Regions from separate parts of the Bradyrhizobium oligotrophicum S58 genome, predicted to be linked through region 1. Evidence: predicted binding sites of a transcription regulator. Region 1 holds the regulator's gene; each other region holds the start of a gene.
The links. The regulator LexA, encoded in region 1, represses DNA repair genes until DNA is damaged. The targets are predictions, from matches to a motif close to TGTTCNNNNTGTGTTCNG.
Positions count from the first base shown of each region.

Region 2: S58_RS27055 (PA0069 family radical SAM protein) is a predicted target of LexA. The motif match lies at 2,399-2,416, and genes of this name have one in related genera.
Region 3: recA (recombinase RecA) is a predicted target of LexA. The motif match lies at 2,910-2,927, and genes of this name have one in related genera.
Region 4: S58_RS24355 (ImuA family protein) is a predicted target of LexA. The motif match lies at 2,083-2,100, and genes of this name have one in related genera.

Region 1 is NC_020453.1:4,009,849-4,017,281, reverse strand. Features, by position in the region: gene S58_RS17200 (alpha/beta hydrolase) at 1-897, opposite strand, end outside; gene S58_RS17195 (MBL fold metallo-hydrolase) at 904-1,836, opposite strand; gene S58_RS17190 (LysR family transcriptional regulator) at 1,919-2,872, shown strand; gene S58_RS17185 (molybdopterin molybdotransferase MoeA) at 2,975-4,186, shown strand; gene lexA (transcriptional repressor LexA) at 4,408-5,106, shown strand; gene S58_RS17175 (hypothetical protein) at 5,444-5,884, shown strand; gene S58_RS17170 (hypothetical protein) at 6,151-6,408, shown strand; partial or broken gene S58_RS17165 (ComEC/Rec2 family competence protein) at 6,363-7,433, opposite strand.
Region 2 is NC_020453.1:6,272,807-6,280,239, forward strand. Features, by position in the region: gene S58_RS27045 (MBOAT family O-acyltransferase) at 1-191, opposite strand, end outside; gene S58_RS36905 (ribonuclease H family protein) at 241-648, opposite strand; gene S58_RS27050 (VOC family protein) at 727-1,176, opposite strand; gene S58_RS27055 (PA0069 family radical SAM protein) at 1,195-2,388, opposite strand; gene S58_RS27060 (phosphoketolase family protein) at 2,580-4,997, shown strand; gene S58_RS27065 (hypothetical protein) at 5,103-7,025, shown strand; gene S58_RS27070 (PEP/pyruvate-binding domain-containing protein) at 7,034-7,433, shown strand, end outside.
Region 3 is NC_020453.1:3,036,816-3,044,248, reverse strand. Features, by position in the region: gene gcvP (aminomethyl-transferring glycine dehydrogenase) at 1-342, shown strand, start outside; gene S58_RS13240 (DUF1835 domain-containing protein) at 321-1,445, opposite strand; gene recA (recombinase RecA) at 1,730-2,818, opposite strand; gene S58_RS13230 (hypothetical protein) at 3,396-3,689, shown strand; gene S58_RS13225 (DUF6894 family protein) at 5,143-5,382, shown strand; gene S58_RS38295 (hypothetical protein) at 5,565-5,702, shown strand; gene S58_RS13220 (hypothetical protein) at 5,718-5,948, opposite strand; gene S58_RS13215 (hypothetical protein) at 6,063-6,359, opposite strand; gene S58_RS13210 (PaaI family thioesterase) at 6,594-7,049, shown strand; gene S58_RS13205 (PilZ domain-containing protein) at 7,196-7,433, shown strand, end outside.
Region 4 is NC_020453.1:5,617,180-5,624,612, reverse strand. Features, by position in the region: gene S58_RS24365 (UdgX family uracil-DNA binding protein) at 1-660, opposite strand, end outside; gene S58_RS24360 (putative DNA modification/repair radical SAM protein) at 761-1,999, opposite strand; gene S58_RS24355 (ImuA family protein) at 2,183-2,977, shown strand; gene S58_RS24350 (Y-family DNA polymerase) at 2,871-4,460, shown strand; gene S58_RS24345 (error-prone DNA polymerase) at 4,795-7,433, shown strand, end outside.

The sequences.
Region 1 (7,433 bases):
GACCTCGACCAGGCGCTTGTAGGGTGCGCTCGCCAGGCGCGCGAACAGATCGTGCGCCATGTCGAAACGGACGTCGGCGTCCCATTCCGCTGCCAGCACCAGAGCCGGACAGGTGATGTCATCCGGATCATAAAGCGGATCGCCGGCGGTCCAATGCACACGCACGTCCTGAACCGCGCCGGACGGCGCGCGGATTGCTCCGTCGTGCGGCGAGCCCGGATCGGTCGCGAGCGTCACCTTCTCCCAGGCTTCGAACCAGCCGTCCGGGATGAGTTCGCGTCGCGCATGCTCCGGGGCCGCGCCACGCCATGCGGCTTCGAATGCGCGCGGGCTGACGATCCGGTAGGCGCCGAGCGGCCCGCCGGCATCGATGCGCAGCGGCCTGTCGGACAACCAGAGCGGCGTGACCAGGACCAGCTTTGCGACTTTCGCGCTTGCTCCGCTTGCAAACATCCCGGCAATGGTCGCGCCCCAGGACATGCCGAGCACGTTGACGCTGACGACGTCGCGATGCCGGCAGATGAAGTCCACCGCAGCGCTGAAATCCTCCACGGCGGTCCGTGCGGTGACCAACGGAGAACCGTCCTCCGGCGCACGCGACATCGCCGGCGGCCGGCTGGAGCCGCCATAGCCGCGCGCATCGACCGCCCAGACATCGTAACCGGCCTGCGCGAGGACATCCATGAAGGACGCGCCGGCGACCGCGACGTCGAACAGGCTTGCCGACGAGAACGTTGCGCCATGCATCATCACGAGCGTGCGCTCCGCCGAGAAGCGCTCGATATCGGCAAGGTGCTTGTTGATGAGATGAAGCTGCACCTCGGGCTCGGGGCCGGCGATCAACCGGCTGTCAGAGATGATGCGCGGAAAAGACGAGTCGTTGGCGGTCATGGTCATGTCAGCTCATACGAACTGCCAGGCGAACCGGTCGCCGTCGCGGCTGATCCGGCCGGCCGAGGATTCGGCAAAGTGGGTCGTGAAGACGAGAGCGCCGGTCTCCGCGGCATGTTCCATCGCCCATCGGCGTGACGTCAGCGCCGCCTGCGGAAATTCGCAGTAGACCGAGTTCCAGTCGGGACGCGCGACCTGCAACGGATGATGCATCACGTCGCCCCAGAACAAGGCGCGCTCACCGCGCGAGGTGAAGCTGATGCAGGCGTGATCGATGCTGTGACCGGGGCTCGGCAGGAAGCGGAAGCCGTCGGCGACCTCCGAACCGTCCACCACGACCTGCCGCGCCAAGCCTGCCTGGACGACCGGCCGCACGCTATCTTCGTAGACCCCGGGCAACGGCGGATGCAGCATGGGACCCAGCCTGGCCGCATCTCTGATGGCGGCATCCGAACCATCGCCAGCCGACAATGCTGCGAGATAAGCGAGCTCGCGACCGGAGAAGACGTGGAGGGCGTTGGGAAAGACCGGCACCCAGCGGTCACCGGCGAGAGAGGTATTCCAGCCGACGTGATCGGCGTGCAGGTGCGTCATCAGGACAAGGTCGACATCGTCAGGGGCAACGCCCGCGGCCCGCAGCCGATCGAGAAACGGCTCGTTCAAGCGATGCAGAACTGCCGCGCCGGGCCGCTCCTTGTCGTTTCCTGTCGCTGTATCGATAAGGACCACTCGCTCCGGCGTCTGCACCAGCCAGCTATGGATGCTCAGGCGCAACGCGCCGGTCCGCGGATCGACTGATCCAGGCCCAAACCGGCCGCGCTCCCGCGCGATGCTGGCGGGGTCGATGCTGGGGAAGAGAAACTCACCTTCGACGGCATCGAGGCCGATCTCGAAGATCTTGGTGATGGTGGCGTCCCCGACGCGATGGGTCGTGCTGTCTTGCATGCTTGCTGCCTCGATCCGACGATGATCTTGTCTGGGTCGAGATCTAGGACTAGGTCTTACATTCCTCAAATCGATCCAACTCATGCAGTCCATCGACCACTTCGATCTTCGCTCCTTCGACCTCAACCTGCTGGTCGCGTTCGACGCGCTGATGCAGGAACGCAGCGTCACGCGCGCCGCCGCGCGCCTCAAGGTGGGGCAGCCGGCGATGAGCCATTCGCTGTCGACGCTTCGCGTACTGCTGCAGGATGAGCTGTTCGTCCGCGTCGGCACCGTGATGCAGCCGACGCCACGCGCCGCGGTGCTTGCCGGGCCGGTTCGTGCTGCGCTGGGACAGATGCAGGCCGCGTTGCACGCCACACCGGAGTTCGACCCGGCGACGGAGCAGCGTACCGTCCGATTGGGATTTTCCAGCGAAGTGGAGCTGCTGCTGATCCCCGAACTCACGGCGGTGCTGCGCCGCTCGGCGCCCGGCTTGCGGCTTCTCAGCCGACCGACGGAGCGCAACGAGGCGCACCGGCTGCTCGACGAGGGTGCGCTGGATGTCGCGGTCGGCTGCTTCGAGGCGGTCGCACAGCGGCACAGATCCCAGTTCCTGTTCGAGCAGGCGCTGAGCTGCGTCTACAATCCCAAGCACATCGCGCTGAAGACGCCGATCAGCCTGGCCGACTACCTGTCGCTTCCGCACGCGCTGGTGACGCTGACAAACAGCCTGCAGGGCTGCCTGGAGGCGGCGCTGGATGAGATCGAGACGGAGCTCAACGTCGTGTCGGCCTCTTCGGAATTCCTGAGCGTGCTCGCCACCGTGGCCGCCTCACCGGTGATCACGACGATCCCGACTCGGATGGCGAGGCTCTACGGGCCGCGCTTCGGGCTGACGCTCTGTCCCACCCCGTTGAAGCTGCGGCTGCCGGCGGTTTCGATGGTCTGGCCGCTGCAGCTCGATCGTGATGCGGCCTCGGTCTGGCTGCGAAACACGATCGCCGATATCCTGCACGCGACCGAGCGCGCTGCCTGTCGCGTCGCAGCCGAATAGCGAGGCGATGCGGGTCTCGCCTGGGGCCCTTGGCCGCGCGGTGCGCGTTCGATAGAACGCGACTCCTGCGAGGCGCACCCGCCTCCGTCCGAAGGAACTCCCATGGCCCTGATGCCGGTGTCCGATGCGTTATCCGCGGTTCTCGCCGGCGCCGAGCCGCTGGCCGAGGAGCTGGTGGCGCTGGACGAGGCTTTTCACCGGGTGCTGGCGCGCGACCTCGCGGCGCTGCGGACGCAGCCGCCCGAGGCGATGTCGGCGATGGATGGCTATGCCGTGCGCGCGGCCGATGCGGACAAGGCGCAGGCGCGGCTGAAGGTGATCGGCGAGGTCGCGGCAGGGCGGCCCTTCCACCGCACCGTGGGGGCCGGCGAGGCGGCGCGCATCTTCACCGGCGGCGTCGTGCCGGCGGGCGCCGATACGGTCGTCATCCAGGAGAACACGGTCGCCGACGGCAGCCACGTCGTGATGACCGAGGCAGCGATCAAGGGCCGGCATATCCGTCCCGCCGGCGTCGACTTCCACGAAGGCATGGTGCTGCTCAAGCAGGGCCGCCGGCTCAGCGACCGCGATTTGTCGCTGGCCGCGAGCATGAATCATCCGGTGCTGCCGGTGCGGCGGCGGCCGAAGGTGGCGCTGCTCGCCACCGGGGACGAGCTGGTGATGCCGGGATCGACGCCCGGGCCGGGCCAGATCGTCTATTCCAACGGCTATGCGCTGCGCGCGCTGGTGCGCAGCGAAGGCGCCACGCCGGTCGACCTCGGCATCGCCGCGGACACGCTGGAGGCCACCGTGGCCGGCATCCGCCGGGCGCGCGAGGCCCAGGCCGACATCCTCGTCACCACCGGCGGCGCCTCGGTCGGCGATCACGACCTGGTCAAGCAGGCGCTGGAGGCCGAGGGCGTCGAGATGGCGTTCTGGAAGATCGCGATGCGGCCGGGCAAGCCGATGATGCACGGCCGACTCGGCGGCGTCAGGGTGATCGGCCTGCCCGGCAATCCGGTGTCGTCCTATGTCTGCGCGATCCTGTTCCTGGTGCCGCTGATTCGGCGCCTGCTCGGCCGCGACGAAGCTCGGATGCCGCGCGAGACCGCCCTGCTCGGCCGCGAGCTCGGGCCCAACGACTCGCGCGAGGACTATCTGCGTGCCCGGCTCGATGAGCGCGCAGATGGTGCGCTGATCGCAACGCCGGTGACGCAGCAGGATTCGTCGCTGCTCGGGAATCTCGCGCTGTCGCAGGCTCTGGTGATCCGGCCGGCCTTTGCGCCGAAGGCGCCCGCCGGCAGCCCGTGTGAGATCCTGCGCCTGCCCGAGTGAGCGCCGAGCGAGCAGCTCCCCCCGGCAAAGCCCGGACCATTCATCATATTTTTAGGATTGCGGAACACACATCGAACAGATAGTGTCCGTTCATGATTTGTTTTTAGTATGTTGCGGGCGCCGCGAATTACCGATCGTCCGATTGCCCTGCGCTCCCGGAATCTCTTCACGGATTCGGAGCTCTCGGATTTGGACGACGACAAACTGGGGACCAGGACGAGATGCTGACGCGCAAACAGTACGAACTTCTGCGGTTCATCAACGAACGGCTCAAGGAAGCCGGCGTGCCGCCGTCCTTCGACGAGATGAAGGATGCGCTCGACCTGCGCTCGAAGTCCGGCATTCACCGCCTGATCACCGCGCTGGAAGAACGCGGCTTCATCCGCCGCCTGCCGAACCGGGCCCGCGCGATCGAGGTGATCAAGCTGCCCGAGCTGTCGCAGGCCGCCAACAACCGCCGCGGCTTCACGCCGTCGGTGATCGAGGGCAATCTCGGCAAGGTGCGCAGCTCGACGCCGGCGCTCGACGATGGCGAGCGCCCGGTCGCGGTGCCGGTGATGGGCCGCATCGCCGCGGGTACCCCGATCGAGGCGCTGCAGACGCGCAGCCATACGATCAGCGTGCCGGCCGACATGCTCGGCTCCGGTGATCACTACGCGCTCGAGGTGCGCGGCGATTCGATGGTCGATGCCGGCATCCTCGACGGCGACATGGCGCTGATCCAGCGCAACGAGACCGCCGACACCGGCGACATCGTGGTGGCGCTGATCGACGACGAGGAGGCGACGTTGAAGCGCTTCCGCCGCCGCGGCGCGTCGATCGCGCTGGAGCCGGCCAATACCGCCTATGAGGTGCGCATCCTGCCGCCCAACCGGGTGAAGATCCAGGGCAAGCTGGTCGGCCTCTATCGCAAGTACTGACCGCAGTGACTGAGCGCGCGCCTCACCACGGGCGTGCGCGGTATGCGGCAACGACCGAGCTGTCGTCGTTGCAGATCGGCGGTGTTTGCAGCCCTGTGCGGATTGCAGCGTAGCAGCATGTCAGCGCTGGCTTCGTCGATTTGACGCGAATGCACCTCATGATGTGCAGCGCGGCATGCTCAAACGCTTGTGATCGCGCGCAGGCACACGCGGTGCAGATCAGCGCAGAATTGCCGTGAAGCGCGCGCTAACATCACCGTCGATGTCCACTCTGATAGAGGCCTGCGCCTGTCCGGGGGGAGCGTGGGTCGGCTATCTCTCAACGAGGAGCGATCCGATGTGTGACTACAGCCTCCATGCCGTTGCGTCCCGCCCAGCCAAAGTCGGCGAGACGCTGATCTCGATGACGTTCCGCGGCACCGCGACCCGCGGCTTCGCTCTCGAAAGCGAGCCCAACGTCGCGGTCTGCATGCTGCCCGGCACCGAGCTCGCCTTCGCCGAGGACGTCCGCTACGACAGCCGCTGGCTCTGGACCCGGACGATCCGCGAGCGCGTCGCCAAGTTCAACACCATCGAGAAGCACGTCCCCGATCGCCATCACGACGCCATCGAGTTCGCCGACGGCCGCCACGTGCTGGTGACCCAGCTCTGCGAAGGCCAGCGCGTCACCGTGCTGCAATTGCCGGTGAGCAAGCAGCCAGGCGAGCGCCGCCCCGGCATGGCCGAGGAGAGTCCGACAAGCGAGACCACGCCGATACGCCGCATCAGCATCACCTGAGCGCCTGCAGGTTGGACGTCTGCGTCTCTGTCGTTGGTGAGAGACCTGTTCGTACGAGATCCGCGGTGAGAGACTTTGCGCAGGCCGACGCGAAGTCCTCGCGCTCGGACTTGGCAGTCGGACTTGGCAGTCGGACTTGGCAGTCGGACTTGGCAGTCGGACTTGGCAGTCGAATTAACTGGATGGCATCGCATCACGCGAGAACGACGTCTTGCAGGAACGACATCCCTCGGCCGGCATTGTGTGTGCCGGGGGTGTTTCTCATCGTGGTCGACAAGATCGATTGGAACAAGGCCGGCCGGCTCACCGAGCCCGGCCGCTACATGCTTGCGTTCGGATGGCTGACGGTCACGGCCGATGACGTTGCGATCTGGCAGCGATATCCCGCCGCCTCGTTCACGCTGGTCGAGGTGGCCTCGCCGTTCGATGGAGCGGATCGCAGCGAGTATCATCTCGGCACGTTCGAACTCCCCGGCGCTCAATCCTCCGCACCCTGCTCCGTCTCCGGCGGTGTCGCGTCCTGAACGCGCGACGCCGGCGGGCGCGGCGTCAGTGTCGTCTCGAAGTCGCCGGCCTCGGCAGGAGCCGGCCACCACGGGCGGTCGGTTGCGCTCGTCCGGACCGGTGTGACCGCGAAGCCCTTGCCTTGCTGCACCAACATCAAGGCGCCCTGCCGCTGCACGCGCTGGCGATCGACGACGGCGGCGGCGCAGGACGATGGCGCGGCGCGCGTGGTCACGACCAGCGTGGCGCGGGCGCAATCATCGGCCAGCGCATCGGCGCGCAGTGCCATCGCGACGAGACGGCCGTCGGCCAGCGCCAGCACGCAACCGGCCTCGTCGCAGGACACGCCGTCGCCGAGCGACGAGTCCGCCGGCAGGCGCGCGTCGGCATCCGCCGCGAGCCATTCCCGGGTGGCGAACACGTCCTTGCCGGTGCGCATCACGTGCAGCCGCCCATCGCGGCCACGCACGGCGACGGCGCGTCCGTCGCCGGAAACGAGGATGTCCGGCAGCGGCGTCGCGACCGCCCACATGGTGGCCGCCACCAGCACGACGGCGCCCGACCAGCGCAGCGGCGTCCGCAGCAGGCCGATCAGGAGAAGCCCGAGACTGGCCGCGATCAGCGGGCCGATGCCGAAGGCGGCGATGCGCCCGACCGCGCCGGGCAGCGCCGCCACCCAGCGCGTCACCAGGATCATCCAGTCGATGCCCCAGCCCATCAGCGACCAGAGCGGACCATCGAGGCCGAAGGGCGCGGCGAGCAGGCCAAGCAGACCCGCGGGCATGACCAGCGCCGAGACCACGGGCATCGCCGCGAGATTGGCCAGCACGCCGTAGGGCGTGATGCGGTGGAAGTGGAAGGCCGCATAGGGCGTGGTCGCCAGCCCCGCGATCAGTGACGCCAGCAGCAGCATCGCCAGCTCACGGCCGCCCCACAGCGCGATGCGCTGCGCGGCCGATGAGTCCGGCGTCGCGAACAGTCTTGGCATGCCGAACTGCACCAGCGCGACGAGGCCGAGCGTCGCCGCGAACGACATCTGGAAGCT
Region 2 (7,433 bases), 2.3 Mb from region 1:
ACCCAGTTGATTGCGACCAAACCGAGACAAATCGGCAACCCGTGCGGATCAAATCCATAGTAGACGATCGTCGATCCGATCGCCACGATTCCACGACGGACCTCGACGCTGGCCTGGCTGGTCAGCCTGAGGGCAAGCGCGACTGCCGACAACACCACGATAAATAGGGTGAAGTAGTCAGAATTGTGCATCGCGCGTCCATGTCCCCCGGGGCACACTCGTCAGGTGGCAGGCACCTCCCTAGCGTCCCAGCCCGCTCGACACAACTTTGTTTCGGGCTTCTGGGAACAATTCACTTGGAAGCGGACTTCCGCACCTCGCGCCCTGCAACTCGAACGGCGCCTTTCGCCGCTCCGTGCTCAGCCGTTTGGAATCGTCGAGGCCCCTCGGGATACGCGCGCGGTAGAGAATGACGGCGGCGGCAACCACCGGACCGGCAAACGGACCCCGCCTCGCCTCGTCGCCCCCCCCCTCACGACCAGCCAGATGCCCTGCTTCAGCAGCGCCCGCTCGCGCCGGAAGCTCGGCAGGGCCACGGCAATGCCGCCCTTTCCGGGGCTTGACGGCGGCCTTGGCCGTGGCGCCCTTGGTCGCAAGAACACCCGCAGTTTTCGCCCAGCCCGACGTTTTCGCTTGGTCCCGAATCATAAGCTGAATGGTGCGGAACGCACCGCGAGCGCGAACCAGACCCCAGTCAATTCCCGCTCCAGTGGTGCATCGGCAATGCTACTCGGGCAACCGCACCCGTCCATCGTCGCCGACTTCGATCCCGGGCGCCACCACCGCCTCCCAGACATGGCCATCGGGATCGGCGAAATAACCGCAATATCCGCCATAATCGGTCGGCTGGGCAGCTTTCAGCAGCGTCGCCCCCTTCTCCACCGCCGCTGCGAGCGCGGCATCGACCTCGGCTTCAGAGCGGCAGTTCCAGGCCAAGGTCACGCCGCGAAACGCCTGCGGGCGCGGCGCGTCCGGCAAACCGGCGTCCTGCGCAAGGGCATCCCACGGGTACAGCGCCAACACCGTCCCGCCGGTGTCGAAAAACGCCACGGCCTCGCCGGTCGCTCGGAATTTCCGGGCGAAGCCGAGCGATGCATAGAAGGCGATGCTTCGCCGCATCTCGGACACCCCGAGCGTAACGACGGTGAACCGCGGAACGACGATCTCTGGACTCATCGCGCCTCTCCACTCGCCTCAGAACAGGCTGAGCTGCTGGCCGCCACCCTTCGGCCTGACGAAATGATCGGTCGTCAGCTTGGTCCGGCGCTTGTTCAGGCCGAGCTTTTCGCAGGCGATCTCGAAGCGGCGGCCGATCATCCAGGCCATCGGGCCCGTCCCCTTCATCCGCGTGCCCCACTGCGAGTCGTAGTCGCGACCGCCGCGCATGTCGCGGATCAGGGTGAAGACGTGGCGGTAGCGATCCGGATAGTGCTCCAGCAGCCATTCGCGGAACAGGTCGCGCACCTCCAGCGGCAGCCGCAGCAGCACATAGGCGGCCTCCTTGACGCCGGCATGGGCGGCGGCATCGAGGATACGCTCGATTTCGCTGTCGTTCAGCGCCGGGATCACCGGCGCCACCATGACCGTGGTCGGGATGCCGGCCTTGGACAGCGCCTGCAGCGCCTCCAACCGCTTCGATGGCGTCGAGGCCCGCGGCTCCATGGTGCGGGCCAGCTTCGGATCCAGCGTGGTCACCGAGATCGCGACCTTCGCCAGGTTCTTCTTGGCCATCCGCGCCAGAATGTCGGCATCACGCATCACCAGCGCCGACTTCGTGACAATCCCGACGGGATGGCCAACCTTTTCCAGCACCTCGAGGATGCCGCGCATGATCTTCCGCTCGCGCTCGATCGGCTGATAGGGATCGGTGTTGGTGCCGATCGCGATCATCCGCGGCTCGTAGCCGCTCGCCGCGAGCTCCTTCTCCAGGAGCGCGGGCGCATCCGGCTTCACGAACAGCTTGGATTCGAAGTCGAGGCCGGGCGACAGGCCGAGGAAGGCGTGGGTCGGCCGCGCAAAACAATAGACACAGCCATGCTCGCAGCCGCGATACGGATTGATCGAGCGGTCGAACCCGATATCCGGCGATTCGTTGCGGGTGATGACCTTGCGCGAGGTATCGGTCGCGACCGTCGTCTTGAACGGCGGCAAGTCCTCGAGGCTCTGCCAGCCATCGTCGAAGACAACGCGGGCCTCGGCCTCGTAGCGGCCGCTCGCATTGGATTGGGCACCCCGACCGCGGCGCCGGCCCCGTTCGATGGCGACCGCGAGTTCGGGAAAGTCCGCCTCAGGACGGTTCTGCTCAGAACCCGTGGAAGGCGCGCCCGCCGGCTCGGAGGGCACCTGGACCGGCGGGCGCTTGAGGGCATGTGAAGATGCTCGGCTCATGGCCAAGACATAGCACACAAAGTGAACATTACAAGAACAAATTAGAACGAGCTCTCATAAATGGTTCTGAGCCGGCGCAAGGCCAACCATCACATTCCCGTACTATCCTCGCGTCGCGCTGGAACGGGACGGTGCGGCGTTACTCTAATGCATTCTCCCGCAAGCGCGAAGCGGACGGCAAGCGAGGTCCTATGCAGATCACTTCTCCCCACCCGACAAATCCGACCGACGATCTCGACTTGCTCGACCGTTACTGGCGCGCGGCGAACTTCCTCTCGGTCGGACAGATCTATCTGCTCGACAACCCGCTACTGCGTGAACCGCTCGAGCCGGAGCATATCAAGCCTCGCCTGCTCGGCCACTGGGGCACGACGCCCGGGCTGAACTTCATCTATGCCCACCTCAACCGCGCCATCCAGGCGCAGGATCTCGACGTCATCTATGTCTGCGGCCCTGGCCATGGCGGCCCGGGCATGGTCGCCAATACCTATCTCGAAGGCAGCTACAGCGAGATCTACCCCGACATCACGCGCGACGCCGACGGCCTGCGCAAGCTGTTCCGGCAGTTCTCCTTCCCCGGCGGCATCCCGAGCCATGCGGCCCCGGAGACGCCCGGCTCGATCCACGAAGGCGGCGAGCTCGGCTACGCGCTGGTGCACGCCTATGGCGCGGCGTTCGACAATCCCGGGCTGATCGTGGCCTGCGTGGTCGGCGACGGCGAGGCCGAGACCGGTCCGCTCGCCGCGTCCTGGCACTCGAACAAGTTCCTGAACCCGGCCCATGACGGCGCGGTGCTGCCGATCCTGCATCTCAACGGCTACAAGATCGCCAATCCCACCCTGCTCGGCCGCATGAGCGATGCGGAGCTGAAATGCCTGTTCGAGGGCTATGGCTATGAGCCGCTGTTCGTCGAAGGCTCGGAGCCTGCGGCGATGCACCGGCAGATGGCCGACGCGCTCGACGTCGCGCTCGCCAGCATCCGCTCGATCCAGCAGAATGCGCGCCAGCCGGATGCAACGGTCGAGCGGCCGCGTTGGCCGATGATCGTGCTGCGCAGCCCGAAAGGCTGGACCGGGCCGAAGGAGGTCGACGGCCTCAAGGTCGAAGGCTTCTGGCGCGCCCATCAGGTGCCGATCGCAAATCCGCGCGGCAAGCCGGAGCATCTCGCTTTGCTCGAAGCGTGGATGAAGAGCTATCAGCCGGAGACGCTGTTCGATGCGCAGGGCCGGCTGGTGCCGGAGCTGCAGGCCCTGGCGCCGAAGGGGGCGCGGCGCATGGGTGCCAACCCGCATGCCAATGGCGGCCTGCTCAAGCGCGAGCTCAAGCTGCCGGACTATCGGGGCTTTGCCGTCGAGGTCACGTCACCCGGCAAGACCATCGCCGAGGCGACGCGCGAGCTCGGCAAGTTTCTGCGCGAGGTCATCACCCTGAATGCGGATAACAGAAACTTTCGCATCATGGGCCCGGACGAGACCGCCTCGAACCGGCTCGACGCCGTGTTCGACGTTACAGAACGCGTGTGGATGGAGGGCATCGAGCCCTATGACGTCCATCTCGCGCATGACGGCCGCGTCATGGAGGTGCTGAGCGAGCATCTCTGCCAGGGCTGGCTGGAAGGCTATCTGCTCACCGGCCGGCACGGGCTGTTCTCCTGCTACGAGGCGTTCATTCACATCGTCGATTCGATGTTCAACCAGCACGCCAAATGGCTGAAAGTATCGCGCGAGCTGCCGTGGCGACGCCCCATCGCATCGCTCAACTATCTCCTGACCTCACATGTCTGGCGGCAAGACCATAACGGCTTCAGCCATCAGGATCCCGGCTTCGTCGATCTCGTCGCCAACAAGAAAGCCGACATCGTCCGCATCTACTTCCCGCCGGATGCGAACACGCTGCTGTGGATCGCCGACCACTGCCTGCGCACCTACAACCGGATCAACGTCATCGTTGCCGGCAAGCAGCCGGCGCCGCAATGGTTGTCGATGAAGGATGCGGCCACGCATTGCGACGCCGGCATCGGCATCTGGTCGTGGGCCGGGACCGAGCCGGCCGATGAGGAGCCCGACGTGGTGATGGCCTGCGCCGGCGATGTCCCAACCCTGGAGACGCTGGCGGCCGTCGACCTGCTGCGCAAGGACTTGCCCGATCTCAAGATCCGCGTCGTCAACGTCGTCGACCTCATGACCCTGCAGCCTCGGTCCGAGCATCCGCACGGCCTCAGCGACCGCGATTTCGACAGCCTGTTCACGGCCGACAAACCGGTGATCTTCGCCTATCACGGCTATCCCTATCTGATCCATCGCCTCACCTACAGCCGCACCAACCATGCCGGCATGCATGTCCGCGGCTTCATCGAGGAAGGCACCACGACGACGCCGTTCGACATGGTGGTGCTCAACGAGCTCGATCGTTTCCATCTCGCGATCGAGGCGATCGAGCGCGTGCCCGGCCTCAGCGTGTCGGCGGCCCACGTGAAGCAGAAATTCCGCGACGCGCTGATCGAACATGCCCGCTACATCCGCGCGCATGGCGAGGACATGCCGGAGATCCGCGACTGGGTCTGGCCGAACAGCTCAGGCGGGACGACGCCGGCGCAGGCGGGCGACTGACGTCGCCGCGCACCTTGTGTGACGGTTCGATGAATGATCCAACGCAAGGACTTGCGCGCGGCGCCGAGGCACGGTGACGGCATCGGAAACCTGATCGATGCCGTCATGAAATCTCAGATCATCAAGGAGCTCGGCGAAGCCGATATCCTGCTGCCGTCGCTGATTGCCGACGGTCTCGCTGCCAACGACCGCGTCAAGGTGCGCATGAGCGCGCTGCAGGCTGCCGCCCAGCACGCTCAAGCGCCGGAGCAGCGGCCGACCGATCTCTCGACCGAGTGCCGCGCCGCGCGCATCGCGCCTGCTGATCTCGCGAGCCTGATCGGAGGCGCGCATCGCACGGCGACCGGACGCCTTGCCGCTCCCGGTCTCGCCACGCTGATCGGTGATATCGAAAACGATACACGCGCGATGATCCGCGCGGTCAACGCAGGACGAAGCTCCGAGGGCCTGTCTGCCGAACGGCGGCTCGGCACGATGCAACGCGCGGGCCTGCTGACGGCAGGCGACGACGTCGATTTCATGCGCGTCGCGCGCCTGACCGGCGCCCAGGAAGAGTCGGACAGCCTGCACCGGCTAGTGATGGATCTGCACAAGGCCCTCAACCGCATCGCCGCCGACTGCGCCGAGGAAACGCTCGACGGAGCCCATGTATATGGCCTCACCGCCGACGACAGGCCCGCGGTTGTCGCCTTCATGCGCGGGCTCAACGCGACGCGCGCACTCAAGTTCGACCATCCCGGCCTGGACACGATGGCGACCCGCGCCGGCGAACGCCTCCTGATCCAGAACGACATCGGCACCACCGATGCGCATGTCATGGTGATCGCGGTCCAGGGGCTCACGGTCACGCTCACCTACACTGACGTTCACCTGGCGCGCGCGAAGTTCTTCGTTCACCTGTTCGATGCTTTCGCGGCGACCTGGAGCGGGCTCGACCGTCACACCGGGACGAAGCTGGAAGAGAATGCGTTCTTCCTGGTGACCGGCCAATTCCACGGCGACACGGCGCAGGCGCGCGATGATTTCCTCACGGCACTCGGCGCCGCGCTGGTGTTCCTGATCGACTGGAACAAGGCCCGGAAGCTGCTGCGGACATGGTTGTCCAAGGATGATGCGATCAGGATTCTCGACTGGGCGGCGCGCAACCGGATCGGCCACCGCGCCTTCCTCGAGCTCGGCGGCAACGAGCTGCTGGGCGCCGCCGTCCGCAACGCGGCGCCCCATCGCATCGGCTTCGGCGAACGTCTGGATCGCGCCCTGGGCCGCACCGCCGCAGTCGAATTTCTCAAAGCCGCGCTGCGTGCGGCGACGGAGGGCCTGCAGGCCGGCCGCTCGGTGCGGCTGGTCCGCGATCAGATCGAAGCCGATCTGGTGCGGCATCTCGACCGTGCCGACGGTGCGCTGCTCGCGATCGTGATGCGCCAGCTCGGCCTGGCACACGACCTTGCCGCCGCGCTGAGCCGCGATCTCAGCGCGCTGCAGTCCGGTGTTTCCGGCGACCGCAAGCTGCTGGCCGCACGCGCCAGCAGGATCGAACAGAAGGCAGACCGGATCGCGATCGAAGCCCGCCAGGAGATCAACAGGCTCAAGGCCGAGCCGCTGATCGCGCAGCTGGTCGACCGGGTCGAAGAGACGGTCGACGAACTCGAACAGGCGGCGTTCATCGCCTCGCTCGCGCCGGCTGCGATGCCGCCGACGCTGTCGGCCGCCTTGGCCGAACTCTGCAAGGTCGCCATTGGCGCGATCGAGGCAGCCGCGAGCGGCCTCGCCGCGGCGGCCGAAGTGCCCGAAGGACGGCGGGCGGACTCCGATGATGCGCTCGCCGCCGTGCTGCGCCTCATGGATAGCGAACATGCGGCCGACGCGCAGGAGCGCGCGATCACCGCCCTCGTGTTCACAGCGGGCTTCGACGTCGCAACGTCGCTGTCCGGGCTGGAGCTGGCGCGCGCCATCGAGCGTGCGACCGACCGCCTGGCGAGCTTCGGACATCTGCTGCGCCAGTACGTCATGATCGATCTCGCCGGTTAGGAACTGCCATGTCCATCGTTTGCATTTTCGGCAAGAACACCGAGCCATGCTCGGCCGAGACCGTCGGCGCCAAGGCCGCCAATCTGGCGCGCATGGCCACGCTCGGACTGCCCGTGCCGCCGGCCTTCGTGCTTCCGGTCGAGCTCTGCACCGACATCATCGCGAACCGGGCCGATGCCGAACAGCGCCTGCGCGACGGCCTGCGGGCGGGTATCCGGTTTCTCGAACAGACGACCGGCAGGATCTTCGGCGATCATCGCCGGCCCCTGCTCGTGTCCGTCCGCTCCGGCGCTGCGCGATCCATGCCGGGCATGCTCGACACCGTGCTCAATGTCGGCTGCACCTCGGCTGCCGTGCGCGGCCTGATCCGCAGCACCGGACGGCCGCGCCTCGCCTTCGACTGCCGCC
Region 3 (7,433 bases), 970 kb from region 1:
GCGGGCACGCTGATGATCGAGCCGACCGAATCGGAATCCAAGGCGGAGCTCGACCGCTTCTGCGACGCCATGATCGCGATCCGCAAGGAGATCGCCGAGGTCGAACAGGGCCGCTTCACAATCGAGGCCTCGCCGCTGCGCCACGCGCCGCATACCGTGCACGACATCGCCGATGACGACTGGAACCGGGCCTATCGCCGCAGCGAGGGCTGCTTCCCCGCGGGCACCTCGCGCACCGACAAATACTGGTGCCCGGTGGGGCGCGTCGACAATGTCTATGGCGATCGCAATCTGGTGTGCTCGTGCCCACCGGTCGCGGACTACGCGCAGGCGGCGGAGTAAGCCGCCTCGCGCATGCTCCAATCGATCGGGCGCCATGGCTCGCAACATTCCTCGCGACATTCAATGTCGTGAGCCGTGTCCAGGTCCGGAGCAATGAGCACCGCATGCCAGCGCCAGAGATTGGCGTTGGCCAATCTGGTGCCGCCCCACCAACGCTGGATCGGATTTTGGCTGCTGAAATCCTCCTCGCCGGCCAGGATCGCCCTGCCGAACGGCGTCAGCAACAGCGTGCTCGCCTTGTAGCGTTCGCGGCGTTCACGGCTGTCGTGCATCTCAACCGAGAATGGCCATTCGGCGAGGCCCGAAATTGCAGGCAGCGGCGCCAGTGCGAGACCGTCGAGCAACGAGCCGCCTTCCCAATAGTCATAGACGCGGCGTTGAAAGCGCTCCCGATGATGTGGCAGCAGATCGAATGGGTGCTGGTAGCCGGCTGACAGCAATTCGAGGAGTCTCAGCTCCGAAGCTCCGATGCCCGTGGCTGCACCGGGAAGCTCATCGAGCATCTCCTGCACGCAGCGGCGAAGCTGCGGCAGTGGACTGAGATCCTGCTTCAACAGATCGAACCAGGCTTGGGGCGTCGGCGCGCGAAACGCCTGCCACGCCAGATGACCCAGGTCGAGGTGCTCACGTGCGAGCGCAACGCCGGCAATGGTCCGGCCGGCGAAGTGCCCCGCCGGGACCTCGAATAGCGGTACATCGACATGCCGCAAGATGATCTTGGTCGCGATCTCCGCGTGAGAGCGCAGATAGTCCAAGAGCCAGATCAGGACCAACTGGTCGTTCGGACGGGTCCCCATCCACAGCTCGACGCTATCGCAGCGGTCGACAAGTTCGAGAAAACCGTGGCTCCGCCCGCCGACTACCATGAAGTCGCGACGCGACGCAAAATCCAGCCAGTGCCCCCTCGTCTGCAGCCCGGTGCGCTGGGCGAGATAGGCGGACAGCCCGGCATCGGATGGCAGCGGTCCCCATACGAAACGGTGCAGGATTGGCACCACCAGGTCGGCAAAGCCGCCCCTCCGAAGCGCTCCGGCGGTGGGATCATCGGCCGCTAGAATCAAACGCGTCATGCTGTTCGCTCCCGCACAGCCCGATTGGCTCACGGCTCCATCGACACGTTCGCGATCGGATCACGGCGCAAGGGATCGGCGATGGAACGCGCGCCGACGCCTGGCTCCAGGCCCGCACATCCGCGCATGCGTTTTCAGCTATTCGAGTTGAACACCGTATCCGGCGCTCGGAAAATCATGCTCGCTGCATTCGGGAATGCAGCAGCTCAAGACGCGGAGGTTAGACCCACAGATCTTCGCGGAGCAGACTACATCTGCAAGCGGGCGCCGGACGTCGGCAACTCAACGTCCACGGCGCCCCGCTGCCGTGGTAATCCCTATTCTTCCGCCGGCTCCTCGCCGTCAGCGTCGCGCTCCGGATTGCCGGCCAGGATCTGCTCGGCGATCAGGCCGGAGTTCTGGCGGATCGCGGCCTCGATCTTCGCGGTCATGTCGGGATTGGCCTTCAGGAAGGACTTCGAGTTCTCACGGCCCTGCCCGAGCCGCTGGCTGTCATAGGAGAACCAGGCGCCGGACTTCTCGACGATGCCGGCCTTGACGCCGAGATCGAGGATTTCGCCCATCTTGGACACGCCCTCGCCGTACATGATGTCGAATTCCACCTGCTTGAACGGCGGCGCCAGCTTGTTCTTCACGACCTTGACACGGGTCGAGTTGCCGATCACCTCGTCGCGTTCCTTGATGGCGCCGATACGGCGGATGTCGAGGCGCACCGAAGCATAGAACTTGAGCGCGTTGCCGCCGGTCGTCGTCTCCGGCGAACCATACATCACGCCGATCTTCATGCGGATCTGGTTGATGAAGATCACCATCGTGTGGGATTTGTTGATCGAGGCGGTCAGTTTGCGCAGCGCCTGGCTCATCAAGCGGGCCTGCAGGCCCGGCAGCGACTCGCCCATCTCGCCTTCGAGCTCGGCCTTCGGCACCAGCGCCGCCACCGAGTCGACCACCAGCACATCGACCGCCCCCGAACGCACCAGCGTGTCGCAGATCTCCAGCGCCTGCTCGCCCGTGTCAGGCTGCGAGATGAGGAGCTCGTCGATGTTGACGCCCAGCTTGCGCGCATAGACCGGATCCAGCGCATGCTCGGCATCGATGAAGGCGCAGATGCCGCCCTTCTTCTGCGCCTCGGCCACGGTGTGCAGCGCCAGGGTGGTCTTGCCCGACGATTCCGGTCCGTAGATCTCGACAACCCGCCCCTTGGGCAGGCCGCCGATGCCGAGCGCAATGTCGAGACCGAGCGAGCCGGTCGAGACCGTCTCCACGTCCATCGAGCGGTCGTTCTTGCCCAGCCTCATCACCGAGCCCTTGCCGAACTGACGCTCGATCTGGGACAGCGCAGCGGAGAGCGCCTTACTCTTATCCATTGAGGAACCTTCGACGATACGCAGGGCAGTGGCGGACATTGGCGCTCCTTATGACGGGGATTCGCGGGATGGACAAACGGTTAACGAGGGCGGTCAGCAATCTTGAGATGAATGTACTCGATCCGTTCTTTGTTCGCAATATGTTCTTTGTGCCCTTCGGACGTTTGCAGCTTCTCTTCACAGCGTCCGCGTGAGCCCTGGACGGATACATGCGGGCACCGCTGGGTCTCGTCGCGCATGGGCCCCACCGGGGGGAATGCCAGGATCAGCAGCTGGACACCCTGACCAGGCGCCAGCCGCCCCGTTTCTCGCGCGGGCCGCGGCCGTGCAGGATCAATCCGGCCGGCGGTCGAACCATATTCGAAAACGGCGAAGCGGCCCGCCGGCGATCGGCACCGATCGCGCCGAGACCATTCAGGCTCTCCAACGTCGCCTTCCTCGCTGCGGCCCGTTTCCTTCAATCAGAAATTGTAGAGACCTTCAGGACCTTGCAAAGCCGCCCTGATTTTGCTTCCTGAATTCCGCCGCTGCCGCTTGTGCATGAAACCCCATGTCGACCTCGAACGCCGAACAGACGATCACCCTGTGGCGCCCGGTGGGCCCGACAGAACTCGCCTTGATCGAGGCGTCGGGCATGCGCGCATTTCCGCCGCGCCTGCCGGAGCAGCCGATATTCTATCCCGTGCTGACCGAAGACTACGCAGTGAAGATCGCACGAGATTGGAACGTGCCGGCCAGCGGCTGCGGCCATGTGCTGCGCTTCGAGGTGTTTCGGCGTTTCATCGACCGCTACGACGTGCACGAGGCGGGCGGACGCGAACATCTGGAGTACTGGATTCCGAGCGAGCATCTCGCGGATCTCAACGCCGCCATCGTCGGCCCGATCGTGCTCGTCAAAACTTTTCCTTGAAACTACCAAACTCCTACACGAGTGCGGAGACCGCACCTCCGTGGTTCTCCTGACAGGAACGAAGTTCCCTGCGCTCTTCTGCTTTTGTTCGGCTCATCGGAAGTGCAGGCGCACGCCTTTCGGGCAACGGTCCGGGCATGAAGCCGCTCCGACCTTGGCAGGATGCGCGCGAGTTCCGCGACCGCACTCTGGTGGCGCGATCGTCATGGCATGCAATGCCACGAATGCGGGAACACCCTGAGGGTGCGAGGACAAGCGAGATCATCCACGCATCAACATCCGGCCGCTGCAATACGGGCCCACCGCAGACGATCAGCGAGCCGTTCAATTGCGCCGATATGATGGTCGACAGATAAACAGGACCGCGGCGGGACCGCCGAGGCGGTATCGATGACATCGCACATCGCACGTGCCGATAGTCTTAAGGATGAAATCAGTTCGGCGAAGTCCCCGCGTGATGCGGGTCACGGAACGCGGCCGTGGTGCTGTCGCCAACCACGAGGCTTGTGATAGACTTTGGGTTGCGATATAAATCTAAGGTTGTCGGACGCCAAACCAAATTTTGACCAGCCCCGAATTTGTTTGTTCGTTGCGATGATGGTCGGCTCACATCAGCTGGCTCATATTTGCATCTGGCTCATATCAGCAGATGATGTGCCGTTACCTCTCGATGCTGCCTGCAGGCTCCGGCTGCGGGCTCCGTCACCTGTAGGCGCACGGCCCTGAAACCATCCGCGCCGAAAGAAAGCCCCGGACGATGTCCGGGGCTTTTGACGTCGGCGTCGTCGCCGGCGCGCGCACGGTGTTGTCATCCCCTCGGCACGACGGCGGCGGAACGGATCAGACCCGTTGTGCATCATGAGAGGATGAAACGAGATGATGTGACATGCTCCTCCTGCAAGGCCGGTTTGCGGCGCCTCGAATTGCGGCTGCCCCCTTGTCCACCAGGAGACCTCCGCTGTCCGCTGTGCGACGCGCTGCTCGAAACCTTGGACGGCTCGACCGCGGTAGCCTACCGCCTCACGGTCGCGCCGGAGCGGATCTTCGATCGTTGATCGCAGGCTCGGCAGCGCAACGACGTCGACGCGCGCGACAGCGCGACGCCGCGACAAGCGAATTGCCTAGACCTTTGACTTGCCGCAAGGCATGGGCGCAACCTCTGCAATAGGATCATGTTTGTCATTGCCGAACTGCCCCTGGCGGGAAGCTACGACGTTGACCCAGAGCCTCGGACTGCGGCGGTCCGGGGCTCACTGGTTTTCTCCAGACGTCCGTTGCGCTGCGCAGGTGACGCGCGGTCCTGCTTGAACGTCGGCAACGAGGAGCCCTTGGGGACGGCCGAACGACCGACCGTATTTTACCGGAATTGATCCCATTCGCGTTTGCGCATCCATTTACGCTGCGTTCATCAAACCCAGCGGCCTGGGGCGGTCAGGGCTCACCGGTTTTGGCAATGCCGCTCTATTTCTTTCGTATCCGTAACGGCCACTTCTCAGGCGCGTCCGAGTATGGGACAGAATGCGCCGACCGCAATGCAGCCTGGAAAGAGATGACCACGGTCTGCGCCGACATGGCCAGCAGCATCTCCCGCAAGCTCGCCGAGAACTCCGAATGGCAGATGGAGTTGCTCGATGAGACGCGCCAGCCGGTCTTCCGCATCCGCATCGTCGCCGAGTCGCTGGATCAGGCCTGACGCCTGCCTTCGCTACCCTGAATAAATCATACGCAATCACCTCAACCATTGATTGCGTCAGAAGCTGCGATTGCCTGTCATTTGGGCGAGCGCCCTTGATTCAGATCAAAGGGCGGGTTCCCGTTCTGGCCAATACTTAAATTTGTATGGGTAATCTGATCTTCAAATGTCCGCGAACCGGGATGAACGTGCAGCACTGGCTTGAAGAGCCGAAGGCCGCCGATCCGACATCCGCGTATGAAACCGTGGTGTGCAAGGCATGCACCCGGCTTCACTTCATCAACCGCAACACACGCAAGCTTCTCGGCGAGAAGGAATGAGCAGCTGGCGCCGGCTCAGTCCGCGCTCGGCAATCGCCGCATCGTAAACTCGATGGCGCCATCGGGAAGCTCACGCCAGCTTTCGACGGCGCTCATATAGCCAGCCTTGGGATAGCGAGTGAGATAGTCACGGGCCTTGGCCCGCGCATCCTCGCGCGGCAGCGTGAACGTGTCGCGCACATAGCCGTCGCCCTTTCGGCGACGGGCCGCCATCCGGTCGGCTATGTCCCGCGGGCGCGACCCCATCGACGAACTCCAACGCGTTGCCACCCCGTCAATATAGACGAGGCCGCGAGGAATCCGAGTCCGGCCACCGGGGCTCGGGCATCCCGGCCGCGCAAGAAGCGCGACCGCGCGCGCTCAGTTGGTGCTGGCGCCTGATTTCGACTTCTTGGCCGCCGTCGTCTTCACCGGGGGCGTCGCCTTCGGCTGTTCCACGGTGCGCACATTGCCCCAGGGATCGGAGCTCGACTTGGCGTCCGGGATCTTGCGCATGGTATCTTTGTAGGCCTTGTCGCGCGCCGCCTCGGCCTCCTTCTCCTCGGGGGTCTTGGAAGGACCATCGGCGAGAAGGTTGATGTTGGGCATCTGCGCCAGCGCCGGAACGGCCCAGCCGGTCAGCATGGCGACCGCCATCGTCACGATCAGCTTCTTCATTGGTTACTCCCCGGTATCGGCCGCCTTATACCATTGCTTCGCCATGCGCCAAGTGGGGCGCGCCGCCGCGCAGCGCGGCCGCAACGCGACATCGCTCACCGCCGGGCCTCGGCCGCGGCGTCGGGCTGTCGCCGAACCGGCATTCATCATAGGATTCCAACTCCGGCCTTTTCAAGCCTGCGGCGATAGGCCGGCCGCCCCGCCAGGAGCGCGCCAATAAGCCAATAACAAGACATGGGAGGAATCTCGTTCGTGAATGACACTCCGGAGTTCACCATCGATCAGGCCCGGCGCATCCTCGATGACGTGTTCGCGCCCTGGATCAGGGATCTCGCTCTGATCGTCGAGGACATCTCACCAGCACCGCAAGGCGAGCCCGGCGCGATCCTGCGCATGCCGTTCTCTCCCCGACTGTGCCGCGACAATGGCGTCGTGTGCGGCCAAGCGCTGATGGCGTTTGCCGATACCGCGATGGTGATCGCGATGGTCACGGCGAGCGGCGGCTACCGGCCGATGACCACGGTCGACCAGACCACGCATTTCATGCGCGCCGTCGCCTCCTCCGATGTCGTTGCGGATGCGCGCGTCATCCGGCTCGGCCGGACCATGAGCTTTGGCCGGGTCACGCTGACCAGCGCCGCCGACGCCAAGCCGGTGGCGATGGTATCGAGCGCGTTCGCGATGCTCTGACCCGCAAGACTACGGAACTTTAATGAAAGGTGAACATATTGCTCCGGCCTTCGCGGGCCGGATTCATCTCAATGAAACCCGGGCATGATTTATTTTACGCGCTTTTGACGCGAAAGGTGACGCCACAGAGCATCGGGTTACGGGCAATGAGCGACACATCAGACGACAAGCGTATTGCACCCCGACACCGGGTGCTCAAGCAGGGCAGGCTGGCGTTCGACGGCGGCGGCGCGGTCGACTGCATGGTCCGTAACATGTCGGACACCGGAGCGCGGGTCGAGGTGGTCAACCCCGTCGGCCTTCCCGAGGCATTCACGCTCGTGATTCCCGCCGACAAGTTCACGCGGCGCTGCCACGCGGTGTGGAGCCACGACAAGCGGATCG
Region 4 (7,433 bases), 1.6 Mb from region 1:
CACTTTCAGCCGTGCCGGATTGAAAATGCTGGCGTAATAGCGCAGCCAGACCTCTTCGAGCCGGTCTTCAGTGGGTGCTTCGGCCTTGCTAACACCTGACGTGAACGAGACGCGGCTGCCGTCCCAATGCGCTGAGAGTTCGGGCGTCAGGATCGACCAGGGCATATCGGCGAAGCGGCTGGCGAAGAACGGCGCGGCGCGCTCGACGATGTGGTGCTCCGGCTCGAACCAGGCCACGTAGCGGGCCTCGCGCTCGCGGCCGACCTCGCGGAAGCGGACGAAGGCATGCATCTTGTGAACGTCGCGGCGCACGGCGCGCGCCAGCGCGTTGGCCTGCGCGACATCGGGATCGGTCGCGATCTCCATCAGGTCGTGGTTGGTGCGCAGACGCCACAGCAGGCGATAGAGCAGGGTGAAGCGGGTGGGATCGCTGTGCAGGATCGCGCTCTCGGCCAGCTCCATGAAGCTGGCCGGCACCGAGAACGCGCCCTTGGGCACCTCGGGCAGCTGCGTCTCGGCCTCATCGTCGAACAGATCGGGCGCTGCGCCCTTGACGCGCCAGGTCACATCCGCCGGCCTGACATCGTTCATCGCCAGCGCCCGGGCGGCCTTGCGCCAGCCGTCGAAATCGGTGTCGCTGTCGAGGGTTACGACGTGCATCTCACCTCTCTCGTCATTGCGAGGAGCGAAGCGACGAAGCAATCCAGACGTCTCGTGCGGCCCCTGGATCGCGTCGCTGCGCTCGCGATGACGGCTTCTCCTAGAATCCAAATCCCAGCTGCTGCGGTTTCGGCCGCAGCCGGGCTCTGAGGCCGGCACCGTCGAGCAAAGACGGTGACGGCCGGTGATCGGAGAGAACGATGAACGGCAGCGCCTTGTTCCTGACAACGTTGAGCTGGGCGAGATCCGCAAAGCGGATCGTGGTGGTGCGGCGTGTGGCGAGGATGCGCTGCACGGTGCGGGTGCCGAATCCTGGCACGCGCAACAGCTCCTCGCGGCTGGCTTTGTTGATGTCGAGCGGGAAGCGGTCGCGGTGGCGCAACGCCCAGGCGAGCTTGGGGTCGATGTCGAGCGGCAGCATGCCTTCGTTCTCCTCGACGATCTCGTCGGCATCGAAGCCGTAGAACCGCATCAGCCAGTCGGCCTGGTAGAGCCGATGCTCGCGCACCAGAGGTGGCGCCTGCAGCGGCAGCGCGCGGCTGGCATCGGGGATCGGGCTGAAGGCCGAGTAATAGACGCGCTTGAGCTTATAGGCGCCGTAGAGATTGGCCGAGGTCGACAGGATGACGCGGTCGTTGGCCTCGTCGGCGCCGACGATCATCTGCGTGCTCTGGCCGGCCGGCGCAAAGCGCGGCGGCTTCGCCCGGCGCACCGTCTTCTTGGCCTCCGCCGTCTCGTCGAGCTTAAGCCGGAGACGGCCCATGGTGCGGCGGATCGCGCGCTGGTCCTTCTCGGGCGCGAGCTGCGTCAGGCTCTCTTCCAGCGGCGTCTCGATGTTGATGCTGAGCCGGTCGGCATATCTACCGGCCTCGGCGATCAGCGCCTCGTCGGCCTCCGGAATCGTCTTCAGATGGATGTAGCCACGGAAGCGATGCTCCTCGCGCAATTTGCGCGCGACGGAGACGACCTGCTCCATCGTGTAGTCGGGACTGCGGATGATGCCCGACGACAGGAACAGCCCCTCGATGTAGTTGCGGCGATAGAAGTCGATGGTGAGCTTCACCACCTCGTCGACCGTGAAGCGCGCGCGGGCGACATTGGAGGAGGCGCGGTTGACGCAATACAGGCAGTCGAAGTTGCAGGCGTTGGTCAGCAGAACCTTGAGCAGCGAGATGCAGCGCCCGTCCGGCGCATAGGAATGGCAGATGCCCATGCCGGGCGCGGTCGAGCCGAGCCCCTTGCCGTCGCGCGAGTCCCGCATCTCAGTACCGCTGGAGGCGCAGGACGCGTCATACTTGGCGGCATCGGCCAGGATCTCGAGTTTGCGCAGCAGCTCCATGGCTTTGAATCCCTTTGATTCCATTCGTTGAATCAGATCCGGGGCAATCCCGATTGACTCTCTCGAAGGCGTTAGCTTTATATTAGAACGTATCATGAACAAAGAGGGTCGTCGCGGGTTCACTGCCTGCTCACAGAAAGAACGGCAGCACCCGCACGATGGATTGAAAAGGAGCGGCGACGAATGACCGGCGCACGCATGGATACGCTCGCGCGCCTGCGCGGCCGCATTGCCCGTCTCGAGGCGGCCGATGGCGCACAGGACATGCGCCGGGTCGCGCTCGGCCATGACGAGGCGGATGCGGTGCTGCAGGGCGGCCTCGCCACCGGCGCGCTGCACGAGGTGTTCGCCGAGACCGGCCGCCAGGCCGCAGCCGCGACCGGCTTCCTGTGCGGGCTGGCCGCGCGTGCCGCCGCGCGCCGGCCACTGATCTGGATCCGGCAGGATTTCGCCGAACGCGAGATGGGCGCGCTGTCGATGAGCGGGCTCGCCGAGCTCGGGCTCGATCCGCGCCGTCTCGTCATCGTGCGCGCGCCCGATCTCGATCATGCGCTTCGCACCGCCGCCGACGCGCTCGCCTGCGATGCGCTGGGAAGTGTGATGCTGGAGGTGTGGGGCGAGACGCAAAAGCTCGATCTCGTCGCCAGCCGCAAGCTGACCCTGGCGGCGCAGGAGTCCGGCGTCACCGCGCTCATGCTGCGCATTGCAGCTACGCCCGAACCCTCGACCGCCGAGACGCGCTGGATCGTCCGCACCGCGCCGTCGCTGCCCTCGGCGCCCTGGATGGCGTGGGGCGCGCCGCGCCTCGATGCCGAGCTCATTCGCAACCGTCACGGCCAGACCGGACGATGGATCATGGAGTGGACCCCCGATGCGTGCCGTTTCAGCGAACCGGCGGCGGATCCTCAGCCTGTGGCTGCCGCGCCTGCCCATCGATCGCATCAAGCGTCAGCAGGCCCTCACAGGCGCTCCGCCTGAGGCCAAGCCGCAGGTCGTCGTCATCAAGGACGCCAATGCGCTGTTGATTCATTCGCTGGACGAGGTCGCCGTGCGCCATGGCGTCAGCCTTGGCCAGCCGCTGGCGAACGCCCGCGCGGTCTGTCCCGACCTCGTCGCGCATGAGGCCGATCTTACCGCCGATGCTCAGATGCTGGAGAGCATCGCCGACTGGTGCGACCGGTTCACGCCGCTGGTGGCGCTCGACCCGCCGCATGGGCTTTCGCTCGACATCACCGGCTGCGTGCATCTGTTCGGCGGCGAAGCCAGACTGATGCAGTCGGTCTGCGACGCGCTGACCGCGCACGGCTTCACTGTGTCGGCGGCGATCGCCTCCAACGCCGTGTGTGCGCGTACCCTGAACCGGCAGGTGCATGGCCGCATCGTGCCTGACGGCGAGGAGGCGGCCGCGGTCGCGCCGCTGCCGGTGGCTGCGCTGGGCGGCAGCGAGGCGATCACGCTCGGTCTGCGCCGCGCTGGCCTGAAGACCATCGGCGATGTCGCCACGCGTGGCCGCAACGAGATCACCGCGCGCTTCGGCGCCGCCTTCACCCGCGTGCTCGCCCAGGCGCTTGGCGACGCCGATGCGCCGATCAGCCCGCGCAAAGTCCCGCCGGACTACATCGTCGACAAGCGCTTCGCCGAGCCGGTCGCGACCGACACGGTGATCGCGGCCAGCCTGTCCAGCCTGGCGGCGATGCTCGTGGCGGCGATGGCGCAGCAGGGCAAGGGCGCGCGGCGGCTGGAGGCCTGCTTCTTCCGCACCGATGGAATGGTGCGCGTCATCGCGGTCGACACCGGCCAGCCGGTCACCGAAGCCGCTGTCATCGATCGTCTGTTTCGCGAGCGGCTCGAGGCGCTGAACGATCCGCTCGATCCCGGCTTCGGCTTCGACATGATGCGGCTGTCGGCGAGCCGCAGCGAGATCGTGGCGCAGCAGCAGCGCGATCTCGACGCCCATGTGCATGACAATGACGAACTGTCGGCCTTGATCGACCGTATCGCCGCGCGCATCGGGGGAAAACGCGTGGTCGTGCATCTGCCGGTGGACACGCATATTCCGGAACGTGCGGCGCTGCCGCTGCCGGCGCAGCAAAATCTCCCAGCTTCGAGTGCGGCCGACTGGCCCGAGCGTGTTGAAGGCGAGCCGCCGCTGCGACCCTTGCGGCTGTTCGAGCGCCCCGAGGCGATTCAAGTGATCGCCGGCGTGCCCGACGGCCCGCCTGCACGCTTCGTCTGGCGCCGCGCCGCCCATGCGGTGGTCCGTGCCGAAGGCCCGGAGCGCGTCGCGATGGAATGGTGGCGGCCGGACGGGCAGGGCCTCACGCGGGACTATTTCCGCGTCGAGGACGAACACGGCCTGCGCTTCTGGCTCTACCGCGACGGTTTGTATGACCGCGAGCTCGAGCCGCAGCAGGGCGTGCCGGTGCAGCCCGCCTGGTACATGCACGGGCTGTTCGCATGAGGAGCAGGGCGGTCGCACTCATCTCGCGGCAAGCTCGCTGCTCACCCTCCCCTGGAGGGGGAGGGTCGGCTCGCATGCGCGCATGCGAGCCGGGGTGGGGTGACAGCTCATCCGCGTTCGCGGTGCTGATTTTCGCAGGAGCCGAGACGTTCACAATCCTGACTTGTCGACGTCGTGACGACCATTTGCTGGGCTCACCCCACCCCGCCGCGCGCTCTGCGCGCGTCGACCCTCCCCCTCCAGGGGAGGGTGGGCAGCTGCGCAAGCCGCCTTGTGAAGGGCCGTCTTCTGCATCGCATGGGCAGCGCGCCGCCCCAGCCTCCGCGGTCACGCCATGACCCCTATCCCCTATGCCGAGATCGGCATCACCACCAATTTCTCGTTCCTGCACGGCGGCTCGCATCCGCAGGGCTATGTGCACCAGGCCGCCGCGTACGGCCTCCATGCCATCGGCATCGCCGACCACAACACGCTCGCCGGCATCGTGCGCGCCTATAGCGAGTTGAGCAGCGACCGCCTGAGCTACAAGCCGAAGCTCCTCTACGGCGCACGTCTCGTCTTCACCTGCGGCACGCCGGACATCCTGGTCTATCCGCGCGACCGCGCGGCCTATGGCCGGCTGTGCCAGCTGCTCACCCGCGGCAAGCGCGGCAGCGATCTCGACAAGGTTGCCAAGGGCGACTGCCGCCTGAGCTTCGATGATCTCCTCGAATCCATCGAAGGCCAACTCCTGGTGCTGATGCCGCCGCATCGCTTCGACGAGGCCGTCCTCGACAAAATCCTTGCGCGCCTCAAGGACAGCCCCGCCGAAGGCGTGTGGCTCGCCGGCAGCCTGCTGTACCGCGGCGACGATCGCCGCCGGCTGGCGCGGCTGGCGCGTCTCGCCGCATCGGCCAAAGTGCCGCTGATCGCCACCAATGACGTGCTCTATCACCACCCAAGCCAGCGCATGCTGCAGGACGTGCTGACCTGCATCCGCGAGAAGGCCTCGATCGAGACCATCGGCCGACGTCTGCAGGCCAACGCCGAGCGCCATCTCAAACCGGGTCACGAGATGGCGCGGCTGTTCCGCGATCATCCCGACGCCATCGCCGAGACCATCCGCTTCACCGACCGCATCGTCTTTTCGCTCGACCAGCTCAAATACCAATATCCGGACGAGCCGGTGCCGCCGGGCAAGACCGCGCAGGGACATTTGCAGGACCTGACCTGGGCCGGCGCCAAGACCTGCTTCGGCGACCATCTCGACGGCCGTCTGCGCGCCGTCCTCACCAAGGAGCTGGCGCTGATCGCCGAGCTCAACTACGCGCATTATTTCCTCACCGTCCACGACATCGTCCGCTACGCGCGCAGCGAAGGCATCCTGTGCCAGGGCCGCGGCTCGGCGGCGAATTCGGCAGTGTGCTATGTACTCGGCATCACCTCGGTCGATCCGACCAAGATCGATCTGCTGTTCGAGCGCTTCATCTCCAAGGAGCGGCTGGAGCCGCCTGATATCGACGTCGATTTCGAGCATTCGCGGCGCGAAGAGGTGATGCAGTATGTCTATCGCCGCTACGGCCGCCACCGCGCCGCGATCATTGCCACCGTCATCCATTATCGCCCGCGCAGCGCCATCCGCGACGTCGGCAAGGCGCTCGGCCTGACCGAGGACGTCACGTCGGTGCTCGCCGACACCGTGTGGGGCAGCTGGGGCGACGGCCTCTCCGACATGCAGGTGCGCCAGGCCGGCCTCGATCCTGACAATCCGATGATCCGCCGCGCCGTCGAACTCGCCGGGGAGCTGATCACCTTTCCGCGTCATCTGTCGCAGCATGTCGGCGGCTACGTGCTGACGCAGGACAGGCTTGATAGTTACGTGCCGATCGGCAACGCCGCGATGGATGACCGCACCTTCATCGAATGGGACAAGGACGACGTCGACGCGCTCAGCATGATGAAAGTCGACGTGCTCGCGCTGGGCATGCTGACCTGCATCCGCAAGAGCTTTGCGCTGATCGCGCAGCACAAGCACATTCATTACGATCTGGCGTCGGTGCCGCGCGAAGACCCCGAAGTCTACGACATGCTGTGCAAGGGCGAGTCGCTCGGCGTGTTTCAGGTCGAGAGCCGGGCGCAGATGAACATGCTGCCGCGCCTCAAGCCGCGCACCTTCTACGATCTCGTCATCGAGGTCGCGATCGTCCGGCCCGGGCCGATCCAGGGCGACATGGTGCATCCTTATCTTCGCCGCCGCAACGGTCTTGAGCAGGTCAGTTATCCGGCGCCAGCGAATGGCCCGGCCGACGAACTTCACAAGGTTTTGCACAAGACGCTCGGCGTGCCGCTGTTCCAGGAGCAGGCGATGCGGATCGCGATCGAAGCCGCAAAATTCTCGCCCGAGGAGGCCAACGGCCTGCGCCGCGCGATGGCGACGTTCCGCAACGTCGGCACCATCGGCTCCTACGAGGAGAAGATGGTCGGCAACATGATCGCGCGCGGCTACGATCCCGCCTTCGCCAAGAGCTGCTTCGACCAGATCAAGGGGTTCGGCTCCTACGGCTTTCCGGAAAGCCATGCCGCGAGCTTCGCCCAGCTCGTCTACGTCTCGTCCTGGCTGAAATGCTTCCATCCGGATGCGTTCTGTTGCGCGCTGTTGAATTCGCAGCCGATGGGTTTTTATGCGCCGGCGCAGATCGTCGGCGACGCCCACAAGAACAAGGTCGAAATTCGCGACATCGACGTGTCCTACAGTTTCGCCGACAACACGCTGGAGGAGACCGACGGCCAATACTGCGCCGTCCGCCTCGGCTTCCGCCAGATCGACGGCTTCCGCTGGATCGACCGCGACGAGGAGCGGATCAAGAAATTGTCGGAGAAGATGCGGAGGGAGACGCTGGCTGCTTCCGCACCATCGTTCTTGGATGAGCAAGCGACCTCTCCACCGTCATTCCGGGGCGCGCGTAGCGCGAGCCCGGAATCCATAACCCCGAG